Regions from separate parts of the Micromonospora xinjiangensis genome, predicted to be linked through region 2. Evidence: riboswitches for the same ligand, from Rfam matches in the RefSeq annotation. Region 2 holds a riboswitch; each other region holds the start of a gene.
What was found. A riboswitch is a leader RNA that binds a small molecule or an ion and turns the genes downstream of it on or off. The one in region 2 is predicted to bind cyclic di-AMP.

Region 1: it holds a riboswitch for cyclic di-AMP, as region 2 does, so the genes downstream of both, SM573_RS21030 (coiled-coil domain-containing protein) here and SM573_RS29075 (C39 family peptidase) in region 2, are expected to answer to the same signal.
Region 3: it holds a riboswitch for cyclic di-AMP, as region 2 does, so the genes downstream of both, SM573_RS15285 (coiled-coil domain-containing protein) here and SM573_RS29075 (C39 family peptidase) in region 2, are expected to answer to the same signal.
Region 4: it holds a riboswitch for cyclic di-AMP, as region 2 does, so the genes downstream of both, SM573_RS13110 (C40 family peptidase) here and SM573_RS29075 (C39 family peptidase) in region 2, are expected to answer to the same signal.

The regions. Positions count from the first base shown of each region.
Region 1 is NZ_JAXCFO010000005.1:470,970-475,345, forward strand. It holds gene SM573_RS21020 (HelD family protein) at 1-639, shown strand, start outside; gene SM573_RS21025 (cation diffusion facilitator family transporter) at 743-1,657, shown strand; cyclic di-AMP (ydaO/yuaA leader) riboswitch at 1,811-1,942, shown strand; gene SM573_RS21030 (coiled-coil domain-containing protein) at 1,956-3,020, shown strand; gene SM573_RS21035 (hypothetical protein) at 3,154-3,672, shown strand; gene SM573_RS21040 (SRPBCC family protein) at 3,702-4,172, opposite strand; gene SM573_RS21045 (PfkB family carbohydrate kinase) at 4,354-4,376, shown strand, end outside.
Region 2 is NZ_JAXCFO010000012.1:139,364-143,739, reverse strand. It holds gene SM573_RS29090 (acyltransferase family protein) at 1-83, shown strand, start outside; gene SM573_RS29085 (hypothetical protein) at 176-655, shown strand; gene SM573_RS29080 (hypothetical protein) at 778-1,551, shown strand; cyclic di-AMP (ydaO/yuaA leader) riboswitch at 1,951-2,093, shown strand; gene SM573_RS29075 (C39 family peptidase) at 2,330-3,169, shown strand; gene SM573_RS29070 (alpha/beta fold hydrolase) at 3,290-4,036, shown strand; gene SM573_RS29065 (CDP-glycerol glycerophosphotransferase family protein) at 4,048-4,376, opposite strand, start outside.
Region 3 is NZ_JAXCFO010000003.1:725,206-729,581, reverse strand. It holds gene SM573_RS15295 (heavy metal translocating P-type ATPase) at 1-518, opposite strand, end outside; gene SM573_RS15290 (YibE/F family protein) at 877-2,238, shown strand; cyclic di-AMP (ydaO/yuaA leader) riboswitch at 2,405-2,535, shown strand; gene SM573_RS15285 (coiled-coil domain-containing protein) at 2,540-3,556, shown strand; gene SM573_RS15280 (carbonic anhydrase) at 3,691-4,371, opposite strand.
Region 4 is NZ_JAXCFO010000003.1:269,790-274,165, reverse strand. It holds gene SM573_RS13125 (zinc metalloprotease) at 1-124, shown strand, start outside; gene SM573_RS13120 (pyridoxamine 5'-phosphate oxidase family protein) at 198-761, opposite strand; gene dcd (dCTP deaminase) at 861-1,439, shown strand; gene SM573_RS13110 (C40 family peptidase) at 1,498-2,538, opposite strand; cyclic di-AMP (ydaO/yuaA leader) riboswitch at 2,551-2,687, opposite strand; gene SM573_RS13105 (N-acetylmuramoyl-L-alanine amidase) at 2,944-4,376, shown strand, end outside.

The DNA.
Region 1 (4,376 bases), on a different contig from region 2:
TACCGGGAGTACGCGCACGTGGTGGTGGACGAGGCGCAGGACGTGTCGCCCATGCAGTGGCGGATGATCGGCCGGCGGGGCCGGCTGGCCTCCTGGACGGTGGTGGGCGACCCGGCGCAGACCGCGTGGACCGGTGACCCGGGGGAGCTGGCGCGGGCCCGGGACCAGGCGCTGGGCCGCCGCCGGCGGCACCACTTCACCCTCACCACCAACTACCGCAACTCCTCGGAGATCTTCGCGGTGGCGGCGGCCGAGATCCGGCGGGTCGATCCCGACCTCGCGCTGCCCACCGCGGTCCGCTCCACGGGTGTCGACCCGGTCGAGCTGGTCGTGCCGGCGACCGAGTTGGAGACCACCACCGTGGCGGCGGTGACCCGGGTGCTCGGCGAGGTGGAGGGGACGGTCGGGGTCATCACCCCGGTGCCCCGCCGTGACGAGGTGGCCGCCTGGCTCGGCGCGCTCGGCGCCCCCCGTCTCCAGGTGGTGACCAGCCTGGAGGCGAAGGGCATGGAGTACGACGGCGTGGTGCTGATCGCCCCGAGCGAGATCCGGTCGGATCCGGGCTCGGGTGTCCGGACCCTCTACGTGGCGCTCTCCCGGGCCACCCAGCGGCTCACGACGATCGATCCGACGGGCTGAGGGCTCCCGCCCCGGTCGGCGGACCGCCCGACCCCTCACTTGCATACATAGCGATGTGAGCATATGTTGGACCGGTCGGAACGGTCGCGCGGAGGGTGGTCTCGTGGGCGCAGGTCATGACCATGAGCGGTCGGTGGCGAACGCCGCGCAGCACCACCGTGGCCGGCTCTGGGCGGCCTTCGCGCTGCTGGCCGCCCTCATGCTGGTCGAGGCGGTGGCCGCCTTCCGCACCGGCTCGCTCGCGCTGCTCTCCGACGCCGGGCACATGTTCACCGACGTGCTGGGCATCGGCATGGCCCTCGCGGCGATCACCGCCGGGCGCCGGGCCACCGGGAACCCGCAGCGCACCTTCGGCCTCTACCGCCTCGAGGTGCTCGCCGCGCTCGCCAACGCGGTGCTGCTCTCGGGGGTCGCGGTCTACGTCGTGGTCGAGGCGGTCGGCCGCTTCGGCGACCCGCCCGAGGTGCTGGCCGGCCCCATGCTGGCCGTGGCCGTCCTCGGCCTGCTCGCCAACGTGGTCGCCTTCGCACTGCTGCGCCCGGGCGCGCAGGAGAGCATCAACCTGCGCGGCGCCTACCTCGAGGTGCTGGGCGACCTGCTCGGCTCGCTGGGCGTCATCGGCGCGGCGGCCCTCATCACGGTCACCGACTGGTGGTGGGCGGACCCGCTGGTCGCGGTGGCGATCGGCGTGTTCATCCTTCCCCGCACCTGGCGGCTCGGGCGGGCCGCGGTCCGGATCCTCGTCCAGGCCGCACCGGAGCACCTCCAGGTGAGCGCGGTGCGCGACCGGCTGGCCGCCGTACCCGGCGTCGCCAACGTGCACGACCTGCACGTCTGGACCCTCACCTCGGGCATGGAGGTGGCCTCCGCGCACCTCACGATGGCACCCGGAGCCGAGATCGCTACCGTGCTCGCCGCCGCCCGCAGGGCCCTGCACGAGGACTTCCACATCGAGCACGCCACGTTGCAGATCGAGCCCGGTGCGGCCGCTGGGGCCTGCGGGGCGGTGGAGTGGTAATGAGGACAACCTTAATTCTTGGCGTGTATCGTCCCCCTATGACCGATTTACCGGTAGTTGTGGCGGCACGCGGAGTCACATCTGCTGCACCAGCCCCACCGGCCCCGGTAGGCTCGGTCCCGGCCTCCGCCAGGCGGCGCCCACCGGCGCCGGCGGGGACCGTCGCCTAATCGCCCGCACGGGCGAGCCGGGGAACCACGTTCGTGGGGTGCATCCGCGTCAGCGGTAGGGATCTTCCGTCCCGAACCCGTCAGCTAACCCGGTCGGCGGCTGACGGAAGGACATGTGCATGCCACCAGTGGCACCCGTACGACGACGCGCCGCCCGCACGGCGGCCCTGATCGCCGCGACGCTCGCCCTCTGCGTCGCGCTCACCCCCGGCACCGCCATCGCGGCCACTCCCCCGGCCGCTCTGGCCGCCGCCGCACCCGCGCAGGACGACGAGGGCGGCACGCCCGCCCTCCGGGCCCAGCTCGACGCGGCCAGCCGGGGTTACCTCGACGCGAAGGCGGCCCTGGAGCGGTCGACGAAGCGCCAGCAACAGCTGACCGCCGAGCTGAAGACGATCGAGGGAGAGCTGGCCCAGCGCAGCGGCAAGGTCGGCGAGATCGCCGGCGTCGCCTACCGCACCGGCCGGCTCGCCGCCGTGTCGGCGCTGCTCAACAGCAACTCACCGGACGGCTTCCTGGATCGCGCGGCCGCGCTCGACGCGGTCGCCGCCAACGAGGACCGGGCACTGCGTGAGCTGATGGAGACGCGGGACGAGATGACCCGCACCCGGGCCGCGGTGGACGGCGAGATCCGCGAGCAGCGCAAGCAGGTCGCGGTCATGACCAAGCGCAAGGAGCAGGCCGAGCGGGCCCTCGAGGTCGCCACCAGCAACTCGACCCGCGCCGCCAGCGGCGGCTCCAACCGCGGCACCTCCACCGCGAACGCCGCCCCGGCACCCCGCAACTCCGACGGGTCCTGGCCCAAGGAGTCGTGCAGCGTCAACGACCCGACCCCGGCCAACGGCTGCATCACGCCCCGCATGCTGCACGCGCTCAACCAGGCCAAGGCGGCCGGCTTCACCCGCTACGTCTCGTGCTACCGCAGCGGCGGCTCGGGAGAGCACCCGAAGGGGCGGGCGTGCGACTTCGCCGCGCAGAAGAACGGCTTCGGCGGTGACGCCACCGGCGGCGACAAGACGTACGGCAACAACCTGGCCGCGTACTTCATCCGGAACGCCGACCGGCTCGCCGTGCTCTACGTGATCTGGTATCGGCAGATCTGGCTGCCCAGCAGCGGATGGAAGTCGTACAGCGGGGCGGGCGGCGACCCGTCCAGCGACCACACCAACCACGTGCACCTGTCGGTGTACTGATCGCGCCGGTGGGTGGTCGCCAGGTGGCGGCCACCCACCGGGCACCGCGCCGGGTCGCTACGTCCCGAAGCGTAGGCCGGGTGTCGTCGGTGGTCGGACGATCCGGGCGGCCGACGCGGGCAGCATCACCCACATGAGCCGGACACCGCCCACCGCCCGCAAGGCCCTGCTCACCCTGCACCTGGTCACCTCGCTGGGGTGGCTCGGCACCGACCTCGTGCTGCTCACCCTCGGCGTCGCCGTCCTGCGCGGGGCCGACCCGGCCGTGGTCTACCCGGTCGCCGCCCTCGTCGGCACGACACTCTTCGCGCCGCTCAGCGTGATGGTCTGGGTGATCGGCGTCGCCAGCAGCCTGCTCACCCCGTGGGGGCTCCTGCGCCACCGCTGGGTGCTGGTCAAGCTGCTGATCACCACGGTGATGGTCGTGCTCGTGCTGGCGCTGCTCACACCGAACCTGCGTGCCGCCGGGGACCTCGGTGCCGCCCTGCCGCCCCGCGACCGCGCCGACCTGATCATCGCCCCGGCCGTGTCCACCACTCTCATGATCATCGCTACGGTGCTGTCGACGTACAAGCCGTGGGGCCGGACGCGGCGGGCGGTCCCGCCCACCACGCGCCGACCGGCCACGGCGGCCGGGCGACCGAGGGGCTGACCGGGCGCCGCGACCGCACGCACCGGTGGTCAGGTCACGGCCGGCGGCCCGCCCGGTTCGCCGTCCAGCACCCCACCGAGCCGGTTCGCCAGCGCCAGGTGCGCGGCCCGGGCCTGCCGGAAGGCGTACGCGAAGAGCGGCGCCGGCGCGGCGAGCGTGATCTCGACGTCGATCCGGACCAGCCCGCCGGGCTCGGCGCGCAGGCGGGTGTGGTTGCGTACCGTCGTGGCGGGCCACTGCCGGGCCACCGTCACGATCTGGTCGGTCGTGTCGACGAGGACATCGGCCTGGTACGTCACCGGAAACCGCACCGGCCCCGCGGTCAACCGATCCGTGACGGTGTAACTGGCCCGCGCTCCCGGACGGGCCGGCACCCGGCGGACCCGCACGATCAGCGGATGCAGCTCGCCCTGCCGGCTCAGGTCGCCGAGCAGGGCGGCCGCGTCGGTGAGCGCGCAGCGCGCCTGGACGGTGTAGCTGAAGGAATCCCGCCTGAGCACGCCGTCTCCCCGCCGCCGTCGGTCGCCCGATCCTGGCCCACCGGGCCCCGCCCGGCAACACCCCGGGTGGCAACCGGGTCGACATCGCACGTTCGGGTGACCTTCGCATAACGGTCAAGCGGTGGGGAATCACACAGCCCTGACCGCCAACGGAGGTGCACACGATGGACGGACACGGCGCATGAGCGGACACGTGATGGTCTT
Region 2 (4,376 bases):
CCGGCGACGGGGGCGCGGGCGGTCGGCCGGGCTCCGCGAGAGCCCGCGACGACGCCCACCGGGTGCCCGTGGACGGGCGTTGAGCGGCGTCCACCCAGGTCGGAGCCGTCGGCGTGGCGCGGACGACACGCCCGCCATCGATGCGGACCGGCGGCGGCGACGGTAGCGTTGACCCGTGCTTCCCGTCGCGCTCACCTGTCCGCTGTGGTGGGTGGCGCGGTGGGCGACCCGGCTGCTCGCCAGTCTCGCGGTCGTCGGAGCGCTGACCCTCGGGGCGCTGTCGCCCGCCGCGGCCTCGGCGGCACAGGGGCCGGGAGCCGTCGACGACCCGCCGCCGGCCGGCGTGTGGGTCGCGGGCGCCGCGTCGCACGGAGACGAGCCGGCGAGGGCCGGGAAGACGATCGACACGCCGTCGCTCGCCGCGTTCGGGGCGCCGGGCGCCGAGGTGGTCGGTCCGCACCGCGCGGCCGACGCGGCGCCAGCGGCCGCCGAGCGCGTGCCGGGTCAGGCGCCGCACGAGACGGTGGCGGTCGCCGCCGATCTCGCACTGCCGGCGCTGGTGCGCGCGGGTCCCGCCGAGCCGGGCGTCCGGGCCCGGGTGCCGCACACGGCCGTGGCGCCGGTCCGGGCGTCGCGGGCCCCGCCGGGCGTCTGAGTTCCGGGCGCCGGCCCTCCGCCGTCGCTCCGACCCGCCCTCTGACGACCGCCCGGCCCACCCGCCGCGCGACTGTCGTACGCCCGCCCTGCCAGCGCATCCGCTCTTCCCGAGGTAGCGACATGGAGAAGACCGTCCTCTACCAGTTCCTCATCGAGGTGCCGCAGGCCGCCGCCATCTGGTCCGCCCTGCTGGTGCTGGCCCTGATCGTGCTCACCGTGCTGGTCGCCCGTCCCGAGCGCGACCGGCCGGAGGGCGACCCGTCGGTCCCCGCGGCGGCGACCGACCGTGAGCTGGCCGTGGCCGAGGCGGCCGACCTGCGCCGGTACGCCGAGGAGGTGGCCGTGGCCGCCTCCGGCGCGGCGCAGACCGCCCGCCGGCGACGCGCCGAGTGGCTGACCGCCCAGACGGAGCTGGAGCGGGCCTGGGCCGCGTACGACGAGGCGGAGACGGTCGCCCGCCGTTTCGCCGGCGCGGGTGCCCTGCCCACACCGCGTACGCCCCACACGCCGGCCGAGTACGCGGCGCGGGAGCGGTACCTGCACCGCGCGGCCACGGCGGCGCACTGGCGGGGCGAGCTGAGCCTTCGCCAGCTCGGTGAGGTGTTCGGGCACCGCGACGGGTGGGATCCCCGGCTGCATCCGGTGGAGCAGGAGGTGCGGCTGGCCCGGGTGGTCCGCGACAGCCGGCTGGCCGACTACCGGGCCGCGCAGGAGCGGGAGCGGTCCGCCTGGCGGGGCGCCGACCTCGCCGCCGAGGCGGCCCGGGCCCTCGCCGCCGAGGCGTATGCGGCGGCGGCGCGGCTGCACCCGGCCCGGATGTCGGCACCGGCCGTGGCCCCCGCCGTCTCGGCGCCCCCGTCCACGGCCCGCTGGCGCCCCGCCCGCGTCGGCTGACACCGGGCGGCGAGGACGACCGCCGGATCGGGGCCGTCGGCGACGCCGGTCGACGCACGCCGATCGGGCACCCGGCAGATCCGATGACCATTCACCCGGTTTGAGTGATAAGACCGATTTTTGCCGAGTGAGCCCCGTCACATGTCTCCGAAAACGGTCAGCACGGCTCAGCCGGGCGCAATTGTCCCCGGCTTCCCGCACGGTTCCCGCCGGCCTGTCCCGTACCGCCCCTCGGGCGCCGACGAAACCGCTCGTCCCATTGAGTCACGTCAGCGTCCCCACGCCCGGAAAAATTGTGCCCGCGACCAGGTTTAAGCAGGTGGGACGGGGTTGGCAGGCTCCACGCCGACCAGTACTGTCGGCCCGTCCGGTGCGGTAACCGATCGCAAGAGGCGACGCCGCGCCGACCTGCCTAATCGTGATTTCACGAGCCGGGGACCCACTTGCACGTCCGGGGTGAATCCGCGAGCCACGGCCCGCGGTAGGGCGATCTTCCCGCCCGAATCCGTCAGCTAACCCGGTAGGCGGTGTCGGAAGGAGTTCCATCCTCGTGCAGCACGAACCCACCCCTCGGCCCTCGCCGACCCTCCACGGCACCGCGGTGCCCACGCCCAGCCGCTCCGTAGCGGCGCTCTGATCCCGGCACCCGCGATGTCCCGCCCGGCCCACCGGGCGTTTCCCTGAGCGATCCCACAGCCGCGGACGGCACGGTCCGCGCGATGACGCACACCCGATTCCGGTCGGCGCGATCGCTCACCCCCCGATCCGTGGAGGAACTGTGAAGCACACCCTGAAGCGTCAGCTCCGTCGACTGGCCACCCAACGCCCGTACCAGGTCGCCGCCGCCTCGGCCGCCGCGCTGGTGCTGGCGACCACCACCGGCGCGCTGATCGGCACCGCCGACGACGCGCCCGCCGCGCAGGGCGCCTCTACCGCGGTCGCGGAGCTGCGCAGCGACGTCAGCGCCGCCTCGCGGGGCGAGGCGCGGATCGCGACCCCGGCCGACAGCGCCCCCGCGACCAGCGCTCCCGCCTCGCCGAGCGCCTCGCCCGAGGCGAAGAAGAAGGCCGCTGACCCGGACCTGACCCGCAAGCCGTCGCCGCCCAAGCCGCCGGCGAGCAAGGTGCTCGACTACGACTACCAGGCGCAGACCACCTACTACTACTGCGGGCCCGCCGCCACGCGGAACGCGCTGAGCGCGGCCGGCATCGAGCGCAGCCAGGACGATCTGGCCGCGCAGCTGGGCACCACCGAGATGGGCACCAACTCGGCCGAGGACACCACCCGGGTGCTGAACGCGGTCGTCAAGGGCAACCCCTACCGGACCCGGATGTTCCCGACCGCGCCCAGCCCGGCACAGATGGACCAGCTCCAGGCTGACGTGGTCAAGGCCGTGACCGACGGGCGCGGCGTGGTCGCGAACATCGCCGGTGACGCGGTCGACGTCGACGGCGGCTGGCACTCGTTCCCCGGCGGGCACTACATCGCCGTGGTGGGCTACCGGGACCAGGGCCGCACGGTCAAGATCGCCGACTCGGCGAACCCGGCGGTGCCGTCGTACTGGATCACCACCATCGACCTCGCGAACTGGATGACCACGCGCGGCTACTCCGCCTGACCACCGCGCTCACCTCGGGCGCCGGCACCCCGACGGGGGCCGGCGCCCGACGTCGTCCATCGCCGGCTGTCGGATGTTCACCACTCGCCCGCGTACCGCGCCGGTGGCACACTGCCGACCATGGTCGACGACACCCCTGCCCCCACGGCGGGCGAGCCGCTTCTCCTGCTGCTGCACGGGATGGGCGCCACCGGCGCCGTCTGGCAGCCCTGGGCGCCCCTGCTGCGGCGCCGGTGGGGCGGACGCTGGCTCGCGCCGGACCTGGCCGGGCACGGCTCGTCGCCGTCGCTGCCGGCGTACTCGTTCACCGCGCTGGCCGAGCGGGTGGCCGCCGCGCTCACGCCGACCGACCGGCTGGTCGTGCTGGGGCACTCGCTCGGCGGAGTGGTCGGGCTGACCCTCGCCGCGCGTGGCGCCGGGCTTCCCGTGGTGGCGGTCGTGGGTCTCGGCATCAAGGCGGTCTGGTCGCCGGCCGAGCTGGCGAAGACGCGCGAGCTGGCCGCGCGACCCGTCGCGTGGTTCGCCGGCCGCGACGAGGCGGCCCAGCGTTACCTGCGGGTCTCCGGCCTGGCCGGGCTGCTCGACGCGGACCATCCGGCGGTCGCGGCCGGGCTGCGCGAGGTTGACGGGCGCTGGCGACTGGCCATGGACCCGGGCGCGTTCGCCGTGGGCGAGCCGGATCTGCCGTCGCTGCTGGCCGCCACCGACGTGCCGGTCCTGCTGGCGCGCGGCGAGCACGACCCGATGGTCACCGACGAGCAGCTCGCGCGTCTCGGGGTGCCGGTGCGGACGCTGCCCGGGCTCGGGCACAACGCGCACGTCGAGGACCCGGAGGCGGTGCTGGCGCTGGTCGAACCGTACCGCTGAGACCGGACCGGTCAGGCGGTGGGGGACAGGGGCGCCGGGTCCGACTCCACGGGCCGCCCGATCCGCGGCGCGTGCGGGCTCCAGCCGGCCCCCAGCTCCCGCCGGGCGGCCTCCAGGAACGCCTCGGCGTACGAGTCGGCCGGGAAGTCGCCCAGGTAGCGCCGGCGGGTGGCCCAGCGCTGGGCGGCCAACGTGTCGGCACCGAGCAGTTGGTCCAGCACCTCGTCGAGGTTGGCCATGTCCCGCCGCAGCACGTAGCCCGCGGCGGCCAGCGGGAACCGGTCGGTGAACGCGTCGCCGTCGGCGCCCATGTCGGTCACCGCGAACGGCTTGCCCGAGT
Region 3 (4,376 bases), on a different contig from region 2:
ATCTCCTGCCAGTGGCCGAGCAGCATGATGGTGACCAGGGCGGCCAGCTCCCACCAGAAGTCCAGGTCGAAGGCGCCCGCGCTGGTGGCGAGCGAGGCGAGGTAGGCGACGCTGATCGCCATCGCCACCAGCAGCATCATGCCGGGCGCCCGGTCCCGCACCTCGCGTACGGCGCCGACCAGAAACGGCCAGCCGCCCCACCAGAAGACCACCGACCCGAGCACCGGCCCGACCCAGGAGAGGCCGGGCGCCTCCAGCCGGTAGCCGAACCAGTCCATGACCATGTGGCTGGTGACGACCACCGGCACGGTGAGCGCCAGGCACAGCCAGAACCGCCGCCGGAACATCTCCGGGTCGTGGCCGGCGTGCTTGTCGTGCCCGCCGTGGCCGGCACGCCCCCCGGCGTGCTCGTCGTGACCGGCGCCCCCGCTGTGCTGGCCGTGGCCGGCGGACGGGTCGGTGGGTGGGGGCGCGTCGGGCTCTGGATGCGGGTGCGACGAGGTCGGGTGGCCGGGCATGCCCCCACGATGCCGGTTCTCCGGCGCTCGCGCGCGCCTTCCGCCGCGCGCGTCGCCGTCCGGGCCGCGCCCTGGCCGGTGGTGGCGGGGGCGTGCCGCGCGCCGCGCGAGGCGCACCCAGCACCTCCCTGGTTAGCATTCCGACGATGGGTTTCCGGACACCGCGTCATCGAGCCCGCCGGGCGCCGGCTCCGCCCGCCGCCGGCGGCCCCGCCCGTCCGCTCGGGCACCTCGCCGTACGTGGTCACGCCGCCACCCTGCGGCCACCTGGTGCGGGCACCGCCGGGGGGATCCCGGATCGCTGAACCGATCACTCCGCCGGCACGTACCCCGCCCCGGAATCGTTGGGAGATTCGTCATGGGCGCTGACCACACCCGTCCCGCTCCGTCCGCCCCACCCCGGGTGCGACGGATCCTCGTCGCGACGGTGGTCCCCCTCGTCCTCGCCACGGTGGTCGCCGCCCTGCTGCTCTGGCCACGCGACGCGGCGGCGCCCGACGGCGGCGCCGACCCGCCCCGGTACCACGGCACGGTCACCCGCGTGGTGAGCGAACCCTGCCCGCCCGCCCCGGAGACACCGGAGGGGACGCCGGGTGGGCAACCACAGCGGTGCGGCTCGGTGACCGTCCGCGTGGAGAGCGGCCCGGCCTCGGGCCAGGAAGTGCAGGCACCGATCCCGGACGGCCCCGGCGCGCCCACCGTCGAGCCCGACGACGAGGTGATCGTGGTCGAGCTGTCCGACCCCGCCGACCCCTCGTCGGTGACCTGGAACATCGCCGAGCACCAGCGCGGCAAACCGTTGGTCTGGCTCGCGGTGGTCTTCGCCGCCGCGATCGTCGCGTTCGGCCGGTGGCGCGGCCTGGCGGCGCTCGCCGGTCTCGCCGCGAGCTTCGCCATCCTCCTCACCTTCGTGCTGCCGGGCATCAGCGCGGGCCGGTCACCGCTGCTCGTCGCCGTGGTCGGCGCCGCACTGATCATGTTCGTCGTCCTGTACCTGACGCACGGCGTCACCGCACAGACCTCGGTGGCGGTGCTCGGCACGCTGGGCAGCCTGGTGCTCACGGGCGTGCTGGGCACCGTGGCGACCGCCGCCACCCACCTCACCGGCTTCGGCAGCGAGGAGGCCACCACCCTGTCGATGTTCCAGGCCGACGTGGACCTGCACGGTCTGCTGCTGGCCGGGATCATCATCGGGTCGCTCGGCGTCCTCGACGACGTCACCGTCACCCAGGCGGCCACGGTGACCGAGCTGGCCCACGCGAACCCGGGGCTGTCCCGACTCCAGCTCTACCGCGCGGCCACCCGGGTCGGCCGGGCACACATCGCCTCCACCGTCAACACCATCGTGCTGGCGTACGCCGGCGCCTCGCTGCCGTTGCTGCTCCTGCTCACCGCCGACTCGCGGCCGGTGAGTCAGATCCTCACGAGCGAGTTCCTCGCCCAGGAGATCGTCCGCAGCGCGGTCGCCACGCTCGGGTTGATCGCCGCCGTTCCGCTGACGACCGGCCTCGCCGCGCTCGTCACCACGGCCGGTCGTGGCACCACCGCGCCGTCGAGCGACGAACCCGGCCCCACCGCCCCGGCCGCCCGGCCCGCGCCGGACCGGGCCGAGGTGTTGGAGGCGCTCGGCGCCGCCCGCCCCGGCCCCGCCTCCACCCCGCCTCCCGCCAGCCGCCGGGACTGGCCCGACCCGGACAGGAGCACGGACAGCGCATGGTGACACTCCTCAACGTGAGCAGGCGGTCCCGATGGCCTGAGGACTGCGTCACTCGTTACCCAGCGCTATGGCGAAATGACGCTTTTAGTCGGCATCCGGGCGTAGATCCCCACGATGCCTCTCGGGTAACCTCGCTGCCGGTCACCGCCGAAGGCGCGCAGCGGCGCCTGCGGTGCCACCGCCCAATCGCCACGCGGCGAACCGGGAACCCAGGTACGTGGGGTGAATCCGCGGCAGCGGTAGGGGCCACTTCCGCCCCGAACCCGTCAGCTAACCCGGTCGGCGGTCGACGGAAGGGAACACTGTGACGGCACCCCTACGCCGCTGGTTGACACCTGTGGTGGCCGTGTTCGCCGCGCTGGCCATGTTCGCCGGGCCCCTGCCGGCGTCCGCCGCGCCCAAGCCGAGCACCCCGTCCGGTCACGAGGACGACGACCCGCCACTGCTCACCGACGTCATCGAGACGACCAACCGCAACTACACCGCCGCGAAGGCCCGGTTGAACAAGTCGAAGCAGCGCCAGCAGGAGCTGAACCTGGAGGTCCAGAAGGCCCAGGCCGAGCTGGACGCGCTGGCACCCCAGGTCAGCGAGATCGCGGCACAGTCGTACCGGACCGGCCGGATCGGCGCGGTCGCCATGCTCCTGTCGAGCAACACCCCCGACTCCTTCGTGGAGCGCGCGACCGGCCTCGACGAGCTCAACATGGTCAACTCGCAGAAGCTGGCCCGCATCAACGAGGTCAAGAGCCGCGCCGAGCTGGCCAAGCTGGCGATCGACGCCGAGGTCCGGGAGCAACAGAAGCAGGCCGCCATCATGGCCAAGCAGAAGCGGGACGCGGAGAAGGCCCTCGCGCTCGTCGGCGGGAAGGGCTTCACGGGCGGCCTGGTGTCGGCCACCTCCCCGGTGGCGAAGATCGGCCCCGGCCGCACCGCCGACGGGGACTGGAAGTCGGAGTCGTGCAGCGAGAACGACCCCACCACCTCGGGCTGCATCACGCCGCGCACCCTGCACGCGTACAAGGAGGTCAAGCGAGCCGGCTTCAACCGCTTCGTCGGCTGTTACCGCCCCGGTGGCCCCTGGGAGCACCCGAAGGGCCGGGCCTGTGACTGGTCGTTGCAGAAGAGCGGCTTCTCGCCGTGGCACAACGACGACACCCGGATGTACGGCAACAACCTCGCCGCGTTCCTCATCCGCAACGCGGACCGGCTCGGCATCTACTACGTGATCTGGAACCGGCAGATCTGGTTCCCGGCGACCGGCTGGAAGTCCTACAGCGGTCCGTCCAACCACACAGACCACGTGCACATGTCGCTCCTGTAGCGACGACCCATGACGACGAGAGGACCGTCCCACTTTCACGCGGGGCGGTCCTCTCGCGCATCACGGATGGGGTGAAACCTCGGCCCGTCGGCCGGGGCGCGGCCTCGGCTCGCGCCTCGCCGGCTCGCCGGGGCTCAGACGGTCGCCGCGGGCAGCGTGCCGGCGACCTGGCGGACCTCGCCGGCCGCGAGCCGGTACGACATGCCGACCACCGCGCACCGCCCGGCCGCAACCTCGGCGGCCAGCGCGGCGGACCTGCCCAGCAGCGACTCGACCGTCTCCGCGATGTGGATGTCGACGATCCCGTTGATGTCGTCCACGCCCTCGGCCGTGGCACGGCGGAGGCTGGGCACGACGGCGTCCACGACCGCGCCGAGATGGCCGGGGGGCGGCGTGCCCGTCGCGACGGAGTCCCGGGCCGCCTGGACCGCACCGCACGAGTCGTGCCCGAGCACGACCACCAACGGGGCTCCGAGCACGGTGACCGCGTACTCGACGCTGCCCAGGACCTCCGGCCCGGTGGTGTGCCCGGCGGTGCGGACCACGAAGAGGTCACCGAGGCCACGGTCGAAGATGATCTCAGCGGCGAGCCGTGAGTCGGAGCAGCCGACGATCACCGCGAACGGGTGCTGCCCGACGGCGACGGCGGCACGGCGGCCGGCGTCCTGGTTGGGGTGGTCCGGTACTCCGGAGACGAACCGACGGTTGCCCGCGACAAGCTCGGCGAGCGCCTGCTCCGGGCGGAGGACCGGCGGCGTCGACTGGTCGAACCCAGTCCGCGTGCCCGGGTGCCCGGGCGATCCGGGTCCGCTCATCCCGC
Region 4 (4,376 bases), on a different contig from region 2:
GGCCGCCGGCCTGGACCCGATCACCAACTTCATGGACTACAGCTACGACTCGTGCATGTACCAGTTCACCCCTGGGCAGGCGAGCCGGATGCTGACCGCGTGGAACGCCTACCGCGCGGCCTGACGTCGCGGCGTACCACCGGTGCCGGCCCCGTCACGACGGGGCCGGCACCGGTGTCTTCCTCCCCAGGACGCGGTCAGGCGGCCGAGCGCTGGGTGTCGCGACGCTCGCGGCGGGCGGGTCGGGTCTGCGGGACGACCGGCGCGTGATCGGCCGGACGGTCGGAGGCCCGGGGGTCGAGCCAGACCTGCACGGCCGGACGCCCCCGCCCCTCGCCGGGACCGCCGGCACTGCCCGAGTCGCGCCGGGCGAGCATGGCCACGTCGACGGTGAACTCGAACAGCCGCCAGTCGACCTGGGGTGCGGCGCCGGCGCTGGCCGCCAGCCGGGCCACCCGGGCCCGGTCCGTGACCGGGCGGGCGTGGCCGGCGACGTACGCCTCGTCGTCGCTCTCCTCCGGCGGGAAGGAGTGCAGCGCGTAGCGGCCGTCGCGCTCCAGGTCACGCCGCTTGGGCGAGTCGATGATGAAGCAGAAGAGACCCTCGTCGGTGATCACCGGTGACACCGGGTGCACCCGGGGCCCGCCGTCGGCACGGACCGTGGCCAGATAGCCGAAGCCCGGACCGTACTGCTGCATGAGAACGCGGATCCCGTCGGCGAGCCGGGGCTCGTCAGCGGCGAATTCGGACCAGGAAGCCATGTGGGCATTCTATCGAACAAATGTACGAGGAGCGACCGCGACGCGCTGGTCACCCGCACCGGATGGGGACCTTCGAGGAAGCCTCGCTATGGTGGTGCGATGCTGCTCTCCGACCGCGACCTGGTCACCGAGATCAAGGCCGGCACGCTCGGGCTGGAGCCGTTCGAGCCCACCCTGGTCCAGCCGTCCAGCATCGACGTCCGTCTCGATCGGCTCTTCCGGGTCTTCAACAACCACCTCTACACGCACATCGACCCGGCCCGGCAGCAGGACGACCTGACCTCCGTGGTCGAGGTCCCCGACGGAGAGCCGTTCGTGCTGCACCCCGGCGAGTTCGTGCTCGCCTCGACGCTCGAGGTGATCTCGCTCGGCGACCAGCTGGCCGGGCGGCTGGAGGGGAAGTCGAGCCTCGGCCGGCTCGGCCTGCTCACCCACTCCACCGCGGGCTTCATCGACCCCGGCTTCTCCGGCCACGTGACGCTGGAGCTGTCGAACGTGGCCAACCTGCCCATCACGCTCTGGCCGGGCATGAAGATCGGGCAGCTCTGCATCTTCCGGCTCTCCTCGCCGGCCGAGCACCCCTACGGTTCGGCGGTCTACGGCTCGCGCTACCAGGGGCAGCGCGGCCCGACCCCGAGCCGGTCCTGGCAGAACTGGCGCACCTGGCCGACCCGCTGACACCACGAGAAGGGGGCCCGCTCCGGGGTCGGAGCGGGCCCCCTTCTCGGCGTACGCGTCAGCCCGGCCGGCCGAAGCTGTGGATGGGGCCGTCGTCGACCTTCTTCATCTTGATCGGCACCCCGGCCTGCGAGGCGTGGACCACCCAGCCGCCGCCGACGTACATGCCCACGTGGTGCAGGTCGCTGTAGTAGAAGACGAGGTCACCGGGGCGTAGGTCCGCCCGGCTCACCGTCTTCGTCACCCGCCGCTGCTGGGCCGCGTTGTGGGGCAGGGCGACACCGGCCTTGGCCCAGGCCGCGAGCACCAGGCCCGAGCAGTCGTACGCGTCGGGGCCCTCGGCGCCCCAGACGTACGGCTTGCCGATCTGCGCGCAGGCGAACTTGACCGCCACTCCGGCCGGCCCGCCCGGGTAGGTGGCCGGGCACGGGGCGGGCCGCAGCGGGCCGCCGCCACCGTTGCCGTACACCTTGATCCGCAGCTTCTGCAGCCGGTCGATCTCGGCGTTGATCTGCTTCTTCTTCGCCGCCAACTGGGCCTCGGCCCGGGTCAGCTGGGCGACCAGGGCGTCGAGCGGGGCCTTCTGGCGCATCAACTCGTCGCGCAGGTCGGCCACCTGCCGCACACCCTGCTGCCGGCTGTGGGCGAACCGGTCGAGCAGCTCCAGTTGGCCGACCAGCTCGCCGGGGCTACGGCTGCCCAGCACGGCGTTGACGGTGGAGACGTCCTCGCCCTTGTACGCCCGTACCGCGAGCGCGCCGACCTCGTTCATAGCCTGGTCGACCTGGAGTTGCAGGGGCTTGATCCGGTCGGCCAACGCGTCGGCCTGCGTGCGCTTGGCGGCGAGCGCCTGGCGGGTGGCGTTGTGCTGCTCGATGACGGGCTCGAGCTTGTTCCAGTCCTCGTCGATCTGGCGCTCGATCTCGGCGATCGACGGGTCGGCGTGGGCCGCTGTCGCGCTGCCGGTCAGGATGACGGCAACGCCGACGAGGGCGGCGAGGGCGGTGGTGAAGCGGGACCAGCGGGAACGCGGCGCGTCCGTCGAGGGGCCGGCGGTCACCGGCCCGATCGACGGCGGCCGCGGGGCATGGTGGGCCACCGGGCTCCGTACTCCTTCTTCCTGACCGCCTACCGGGTTAGCTGACGGGTTCGGGCGGGAAGGGAGGCGCCCTACCGCATTGGCTGCGGATTCACCCCGGGAACCTGGGTCCCCGGCTCGCTCGTCGAGCGACTCGGCGGTGTCGGACCGTTACCGCCCGGGTTGGACGGACCTGCTACCGGGCCGACGATTGACCAGACTAGAGAGCCCCGTTATTGATCCGCAACCCTTCGCGCCGTGACACTCCGTGCTCGCCACCACGTCGGCGGACGGCCGGTGCGATGTCGAAAGTTTTCTTCGAATTCGGTCCGACGACGGAAAGGTATTGACCCCGGTGCGGTGACGGAGTGAAGGTGACAAATACCTGACCCGTCCATTCCTGGGGGTTCGATGCACCTTCCCACCATGTCCAGGGGCAGGCGTGGCCTGCTCGCCACCGCGCTGGTCGCCGCCACCGTGGCCGTGCCCCTCGCCGGCGTTCCGGCCGGCGCCGCCCCGCTCGCCGGCGCCCCGTCGGGCGGTGACCGACAGCAGCAGTACGCCGCCGCGGCGGCGGAGTACGGCGTGCCGGAGAGCGTCCTGCTCGGCGTCTCGTACCTGGAGTCCAGATGGGACACCCACGCCGGCACGCCGAGCACCAGCGGCGGCTACGGCCCGCTGCACCTCACCGACGCGGCCCACGTCGCGAGCCTGCCCTCCGGCTTCCACGTCGACGAGGGAGAGGACCCGCGCGGGGACACGTCCCGCCCGATGACCGTGGACGCACCGGCGGGAGCCGCGGGGGCCGACAGGGCGCCCGCCGCCGCGCTGCAGACGCTCCAGGCCGCCGCCGCGCTCACCGGGGCGCCGGTCGAGGCGCTGCGCGCCGACCCGGCCACCAACATCCGAGGGGGCGCCGCGCTGCTCGCCGCGTACCAGAGGGAGCTGGGCGGCCCGGTCGGCACCGGAACCGACGCGGGGGCCTGGTACGGCGCGGTGGCCCGCTACTCGGGCGCCGACACCGAGGCGACCGCCACCGCCTTCGCCGACGAGGTGTACGACCAGATCCGCGCGGGCGCGAGCCGTCGGACCGACGACGGTCACCAGGTCACCCTCGCCGCCCAGGCGGTGACGGTGCGGGCGGACACCCTGCACCGGCTCGGGCTGCGCCGGGCGGAGCGGCCCGACGGGCTGGAGTGCCCCGTCGGCCTCGGCTGCGAGTGGATCCCGGCCCCGTACGAGCAGTACGGCCCGGGCGCCGGCGACTACGGCAACCACGACCTGGGTAACCGACCGGCCCAGCAGAAGATCGAGTACATCGTCATCCACGACACCGAGGGGTACTACGGCCCGAGCGTCGACCTGGTGAAGCGAGCGGACTACCTGGGCTGGCACTACACGCTGCGCTCGGTGGACGGCCACGTGGCCCAGCACGTCAAGGCCAAGGACGTCGGCTGGCAGGCCGGCAACTGGTACGTCAACGCCAAGTCGATCGGCATCGAGCACGAGGGCTTCGCCGGTCACGGCACCTGGTACACCGAGGCGATGTACCGCACCTCGGCGAAGCTGGTCCGGTACCTGGCCCACAAGTTCCACATTCCACTGGACCGCCAGCACATCATCGGCCACGACAACGTGCCCGGCACGGTGGCCTCGACCGTCGCCGGCATGCACTGGGACCCGGGCCCGTACTGGGACTGGTCGCACTACTTCGACCTGCTGAAGGCGCCGTTCCGGACCACCGGCACCGCGCGGACCGGCCTGGTCACCATCGACCCCGACTTCGACACCAACCGGCCGGCCCTCCAGGGCTGCAACCAGCAGCCGCCCGGCGTGCCGACCCCGCCGCCGCCCGCCGA